DNA from 3 places in the Vreelandella aquamarina genome. Region 3 is predicted to be linked to each of the others. Evidence: predicted binding sites of a transcription regulator. Region 3 holds the regulator's gene; each other region holds the start of a gene.

Region 1 (2,262 bases), 680 kb from region 3:
TGGGGCAGCAGCGCTGGGCACACTATCTAGTAGCGCCACCAGCGGCTGGTCAACGGACTCAATGACGCCCGCCTTGATCGCCGCCCCGGTGATGGCGGCTAACACCGTTTTAGACAGCGATTTGACGTTGGCAGGTGCTGCAACGCCTGGGCCCCCTTGGTGATGTTCATGAATGATGTTGCCGTCATGAGCGACCACCACGGTGTGTAGGCGATCGAGTGCCCGAGCTTGCTGTTCGAGTGCTTGCAGTGAATTGGGAGAGGGCATTTGGGCGACCACGTGGGTGGTTGTCACAGCACTCAGCACGCATGTCAGCGCAAGAGCAATGGTTTTCATGGCAGCACCTAAGAAAGGAAAAGTAAGGTTCTGAAAACCGTGATGAAGCAAGGTTCCCTCAAAGAGGCAATCATGGCGATTACGCAAATCGTTAAAAAGCCTGCTACGCTAAAAGCGCCTATTGAAGGGAAGCAACCCTTTGATTTCCATGAAACGCTAAAGCAAGGAGTGCCGTTATGCGTAACATTATCTATATCATCGGCCTGATCGTTGTCGTCCTGTTTATTCTTTCACTGCTCGGTCTGCGTTAGGTCGTATTCTCAACGACTTAGTGCTATTTGAGTGCTCTGAAACGCCCGCTTCCTTCCAGCGGGCGTTTTCTTTACTTGTCTTGTGCTTCTGTACATCGGTTAGGCGCAGTCAGCGGCACCTTGCCCAAACATATCGAACATCAATTCTCGACCGAGTGGCGTCAAAACGAAGCGACCGTAGTCGTTAAGCATGGCGACATCGCTCTCTTCCAACGTCTTCTGACAAAGCGCCCAACGAGGGTGCTGATGGCGCAGCGCGTCCAGCTCCTGGCGTGACAACCCACGCTGCGGCAGCGTGATCGTTTCGAGCACGTGGCCGCTCTCATACAGCAGCTCTGCCATGCTAGAAAGGCAGTGGCGTAAGCTACGCTGAATGTGAAAAGAGGCAGTCGACGCAGAGGGTAGCGCTTCAGCGGGCATGGGGTGTGGCTCCTGCAATCGCAGCGAAATGGAGTTGCTGCGGTGCATTGTAAAGCAGGGCTGGGTGTTAGACCAAGGTCTAAAGAGGCGGTTGAGATAGATGTCATGGAATCGCCACACAGCTGGCCCATACTCCGCCATGCGTATGGTAAAGCTGATCCGCACAGTAGGATAAATCTCGTACCGAGTGGTTTTTTTCCCTAAAGTTAAGTAGCAGTGGGCCGATAAGTACCATGAGTGAATTAACGTAATTGAACAGTATTGATAAGGGGCGTCAGCACGACAGGCGGCTTTTTCAAAAAAGGACGGTAATGTATGGCTTCCATTTCTTCATTGGGTATTGGTTCAGGGCTTGATCTCAACGGCTTGCTCGATCAGCTGCAAGACGCTGAGCGTGGAAAGCTGGCCCCCATCGAACGGCAACTGGAAACCCAGCAAACCAAAATTTCTTCCTACGGCCAGCTACAAACGGCCCTTTCTGCCTTTCAGGACGCAGCGGATGCTCTCAACGACAGCACACTGTATGAGAGTCTCTCGACCAACGTTAGCGGTGAAGCATTCACTGCCACGGCCAATGGCGAAGCGCAGCCCGGTAGCTATAACGTATCCGTTACTCAGTTAGCCACATCAGGCACTCTGGCAACCGCAGGCGTGTCGGATTCAACCACCGCCCTGACCACAGAAGCGACCACGCTGACACTCAATTTTGCAGGCGCTGATCAAGCTGACGTTGAGGTAGACATTGCTGCCAACAGCACGCTTGAAGAAGTACGCGATGCCATTAACGCGAAAGGAGATAGTGGTGTCTCTGCCTCTATTATCTTTGACGGTGAAAACTACCGACTAGCGCTCAATTCCACGCAAACCGGTGAAGACGCGTCTATTTCAGGCATAACGCTAGGGGCGGCATTTGGCGGGCAGTTGGAATCAGAGTTTACGCAAGCAGGCCAAGATGCGGTGCTTAATGTCAACGGTGTGGCCATCACCAGCCCTTCTAATCAGGTAGAAGGTGCGATTCAGGGCGTCACGCTTAACCTTCAGGCGGAAGGCGATAGCACAGTTAAAGTCGAGCAAGATACCCGTGCAGTACGCGAAGCGATTACTGGCTTTGTCGATGCCTACAACGATCTAAAAGGCACCATTGGCGAACTCACCAGCTTTAATGCTGAAACGGGCGCCGCTGGGGAGCTGCTGGGCGACAGTGCGGTGCGCACGGTGGAGTCGCGTTTACGCAGTGTGCTGGGTGGAGGTATCG
Region 2 (2,262 bases), 1.4 Mb from region 3:
CGAGCTTCTCGAGGCCATCGTTGTAGTGGATGGAGTAAAGAAAGCAGGTGATGAGATCCAGCGGTTCGTCGACCTCGAAGCGGCTCATGTCTTGTAGTGAGAAGCTTGCCTCTGGGCAGCGTTGGGCGGCGATATCCAGCATCGGCTGGTTGATGTCCAAGCCGCTGCTGGTGAAGCCAGCATCCAGAAAATGACGTACGTGGGGGCCGGTGCCGCAGGCGACATCCAGATGGCGTTTGCCTTCGTTGCCAAAAATCTGATGCAGGCGACGAATGGCGTTGCTCTGGGCCTGGTAGTCGATGTCGACGCACATCAAATCGTAGTAGCCAGAAAGGTCGGTGTAGAGTGCGTTGACGGACATAGTGGCCTAATGGTGAGGGCTGAAATACATTGGGTGGCGCATAGTAAACGAGCGATTGGGGTTTGAGAAGCGAAGGCAGGGGAGCCACGTATGCAAATACGCGTTGAGACATTGGAAGAGCAAGACGTAATAACGCTGCTTGAAGAGCATATGGCCGATATGCACGCCACATCGCCACCTGAAAGTATTCATGCCCTTGATGTGACGGCGCTCAAAGCGCCAGAGATTACCTTCTACTGCGCTCGGCGGGACGGCGTGCTGTTAGGGTGTGCGGCGCTGAAGTCGCTGGGCAACGGCCAAGCGGAGCTGAAATCCATGCGCACCGCGCCAGCCTCCCGCCAGCAGGGCGTCGCCGCTCAGCTCTTGGCGCATTTATTGGAGCAAGCGCGCTCCCGGGGGTATTACACGCTGAGCTTGGAAACGGGGTCGATGGCCTTTTTCGAGCCTGCCCGGCGGTTATACGCCAAGTTCGGGTTCGAGTACTGCGGGCCGTTTGGCGATTATCAGCAAGATCCGAATAGCTGTTTTATGACGCGGCGGCTGAGTGAGTGATTTTGCACTCTTTCACAGTTTGGTTATCGCTTTAGGGGTAATGTGATTAAAGAAATGGTGTGATGTTCCGATAACTACTTAAGTCGCACGAATTGTTGGATTGCCATAAGAGGCTGCTATGCCAAAACCCCTTGCTCTATTTCTCTCCGCTCTGTTGCTGGCGTTGACTACTTATGCGCAGGCGTCCAGCGTCGAGGCGGCGGAAGCGGCCGCGCTGGCGTGGTTGGAAGCGATCGATCAAGGTGAGTACGAACAGGCGTGGGAAAAGTCGTCGCCGCTGCTGAAAACGCCGCTGTCGCCTACTATGCTGCAACGGGTAGTGACGCTGGCACGTAGCGAGCTAGGCAGCGTGGAGTCTCGGCGGCGCATCCGCATGTCGCAGTACACCTCGATGCCGGGTGCCCCCCGCAACGACTACAAAGAGTTCGCTTTTCAAACCCAGTTCACGAACAACCAGCGCGTGGTTGAAGTCGTTACGCCACATCTGGAAGAGGGCACGTGGCGGGTGAGTGGGTATTACGTGCAGTAACGTGCTTTGAGCGCCCATCAATAGCCGCCAACGTTGGCGGCTATGGTGTTTTTTCTACACGATCAATCCTGCCAGCGCCTGCATCCCCAGCACTACCAGCAGCACCACGCTACCCAGTACCAAGCTGGTTGTCAGCGCGTGGTGTCTCCACATGCTTTCCACTCGGTGACCAAAGCGGTGCACGAGCCACGCTAGTCCATAGTAGCGCAGCCCGCGGGCAATCAGGGCGGCCAAGGCGAACAGCACGATCGGGTAGCCGGAAAGCCCAGCGGTGATCATCGCCACCTGAAACGGGATGGGTAGAATGCCAATCGCTAAAATGGCGGCGAAGCCGTACTGGTCGAAGAAGCTTTGAAACGCCTGATAGCTTTGCTCCATTCCCATGAAGTCGATGAACCAGGTGCCCACCGACTGATACAGCACCATGCCCACGCCATAGCCCACGATGGAGGCCGCCAAACAGCCCAGCGTGGTGGCGGTGGCAATCGCCCAAATACGCTGCCGGTTCACCGCCATGAGCGGGATCAGCACAAGCTCGATGGGAATCGGTAGGATGATGGTTTCCAGAAAGGAGAGCGTGGCGAGCAGCCACAGCATATTTTTCGAGCCGTTGATACGCTCGAACCACTGTTTGGTTCGCGTGGAGGTGAAGGCCATGGATCGACGTCGCTATAGGGAAGGGTTGATGCGGCGGTAGAAGGCGGTGAGTAGGCTGTACACACCAAATGCGAATAATCCAATGGCGACGAACGCAAGCAGCCACTGGCCGAAGGCTTGGTGTCTCAGCGTGCTCAATGCTTCCGCCGTGCCGCCTGCTTGG
Region 3 (2,262 bases):
TGCTAGCGCGCTGAACGGCTGTCCGCCGAGGTGAAAATGATGCAGCATGGGGACCAACGTATGAGACCGATGGCCTTACCGGTGTGGAAAAACGTTGTACAGTCGTGCATTGGGCGGTTAGCGCTCGCCGCAATGCTGAGTGCTGCCCTGCTGTCGCTTGACGTACAGGCGGCGACCCCCGGCAGCTGGAGTCGCGACGTGCCGGGCGTACTGGTGGCCATGAGTGACCGCACCAGCAACAGTCAGGCGATTGCGCCACCGGCAGGCATCCCGTTGGGGGCGGCGACCCTGTCCCGTGTTCAGTGGCGGTTCGAGGCGCCTCCCAGCCAGCCTATCAACGCGTGGCTGTGTCACCCAGAGCGCTGTGTAGCACTGTCGGGCATGCGTGGCAGCACCACCGCGCTGGAAGGTGCGCTGGCTAATGCGCCGCTGCACTTCCGATTTGCCCTGTCCCCCGGCCAGCGGCCGGTACGCGTGCAGGGTTTACAGGTGATAGTGAACTATCAGTAAAGGTCGTTTAGCCGCGAGGCACGAGGATGTATACAGCACAAGGCAGGATCAAACAGAGTGAGCTGTTAACCCAATACATGCCACTGGTGCGACGTCAGGCCTTAACGCTGCAGGTAAGGTTGCCCGCGAGTATTGAGCTAGATGATCTGATCCAGGCGGGCATGGTCGGGCTGTTGGAAGCGCTGGGACGCTTCGACGCTGCCCAGGGCGCAACGTTTGCAACGTTTGCCAGCCAGCGGATTCGCGGTGCCATGATGGATGAGCTGCGCACCCGCGATTGGCTGCCGCGCAGCGTGCGCCGTTCGGCGCGGGCGATGGATGACGCAGTGCGTCGTCTAGAGCAGCGGTTGGGGCGTCCTCCTGAAGAGGGTGAAATTGCCCGCGAGCTGGAGATGCCGCTGAGCGAATACCAACAGCTGTTGAACGACACCAATAGCGGCCAACTGCTGCCGTTCGAAGAGCTGGTCGCCGATGGCGGCGAGCCCGCCGGGGACGATGCCCAGCACCGGCCGTTCGACCAGCTGCTCGACGAGCAGCAGCGGCAAACGCTGATCGAGGCCATCGAAGCACTGCCCGAGCGTGAAAAGCTCTTGATGGCGCTCTACTACCAAGAAGAGATGAATCTTAAAGAGGTCGGTGCCGTGCTGGGCGTCACCGAGTCGCGGGTGTCCCAGTTGCACAGCCAGGCGGTGAGCCGCCTGCGGGCGCGCCTGCACGAACACGATTAACCCTGGAACTCACTAACCCTAACCGGCGAGGAGCCGTTGATGAACCCATCTACGCTGATCGGTATCTTTGCCAGCATGTTGCTGCTGGTGAGCGTGCTGTTCTTTACCGCAGAGTCGCCCGAAAGTTTTATCAATTTGCCGGGTTTGGCCATCGTGATCACCGGTACGCTGGCGGCGACCTTCATCAGCTATCCGTTGAAGGAAGTATTGCGGGTGGTTCGTCTGGTGGGCTTGGTATTCCGCCGTGAAAATACGTACGTGCGCGACGACATCAACGAACTGGTCGCCATGTCGCGGCTATGGTTCAAAGGCGATGTGCGTGCCGTAGAGCGGGAGCTCGAGCACACCCGTAACCCGTTTCTGCGCACCGGCATCCAACTGGTGATCGCCAACACCAAAGAGGATGAGATTTTCGACATGTTGCGCTGGCGTATCGCCCGCTTGAAAGCCCGCGAACACGCCGAAGCGCAGATTTTTCGCACCATGGCGACCTACGCACCCGCCTTCGGGATGATTGGTACGCTGGTGGGGTTGGTCAACATGCTCGAAGTGATGGATGCGGGTGATCTGCAGGTCATCGGCCCGCGTATGGCGGTGGCGCTATTGACCACGTTCTACGGCATTTTGTTGGCCAATCTCGTGTTCAAGCCCATTGCGGTCAAACTAGAGCGGCGCACCGAAGAGCGTTTGATCACCATGAACATGGTGCTAGAAGGCATTTCTCTGATCACCAAGCGTCGCCTGCCATCGTTCATCGAAGAGACGCTCAACTCTTTCGTGGCGAACTACCATGATGAAATCCGTGACGCCAACGTCAAACCGCGTCCCGACGTAGGCTCCGCACTCAAAGGGTAATGCCATGCTCGACCGCGACTCACGGCATGCCCTGGAGCTGCCCGCTGCGGCGGGGGAGAGCGACGAAAGCTGGTTGACCAGTTATCTGGATGTCCTCACCCTGCTCATCACGCTGTTCGTTCTGCTGCTGGCCCTGACGCCGCCGGGCGGTGGCGAAGGGGGCGATAGC

The links. The regulator FliA, encoded in region 3, starts transcription of late flagellar genes. The targets are predictions, from matches to a motif close to CTAAAGTTNNNNNNNNNNCNGCCGATA.
Region 1: the regulator FliA is predicted to act here: its motif matches at 1,208-1,234, upstream of fliD (flagellar filament capping protein FliD).
Region 2: the regulator FliA is predicted to act here: its motif matches at 960-986, upstream of CTT34_RS07480 (DUF4019 domain-containing protein).

The regions. Positions count from the first base shown of each region.
Region 1 is NZ_CP024621.1:3,310,457-3,312,718, reverse strand. It holds gene CTT34_RS15750 (serine hydrolase domain-containing protein) at 1-336, opposite strand, end outside; gene CTT34_RS18610 (hypothetical protein) at 409-543, shown strand; gene CTT34_RS15745 (hypothetical protein) at 687-1,007, opposite strand; gene fliD (flagellar filament capping protein FliD) at 1,323-2,262, shown strand, end outside.
Region 2 is NZ_CP024621.1:1,538,239-1,540,500, forward strand. It holds gene CTT34_RS07470 (class I SAM-dependent DNA methyltransferase) at 1-361, opposite strand, end outside; gene CTT34_RS07475 (GNAT family N-acetyltransferase) at 452-913, shown strand; gene CTT34_RS07480 (DUF4019 domain-containing protein) at 1,032-1,442, shown strand; gene CTT34_RS07485 (YqaA family protein) at 1,497-2,099, opposite strand; gene CTT34_RS07490 (DUF1206 domain-containing protein) at 2,112-2,262, opposite strand, start outside.
Region 3 is NZ_CP024621.1:133,989-136,250, forward strand. It holds gene CTT34_RS00620 (hypothetical protein) at 1-14, shown strand, start outside; gene CTT34_RS00625 (flagellar protein FlhE) at 61-510, shown strand; gene CTT34_RS00630 (RNA polymerase sigma factor FliA) at 537-1,238, shown strand; gene CTT34_RS00635 (motility protein A) at 1,278-2,093, shown strand; gene CTT34_RS00640 (OmpA/MotB family protein) at 2,098-2,262, shown strand, end outside.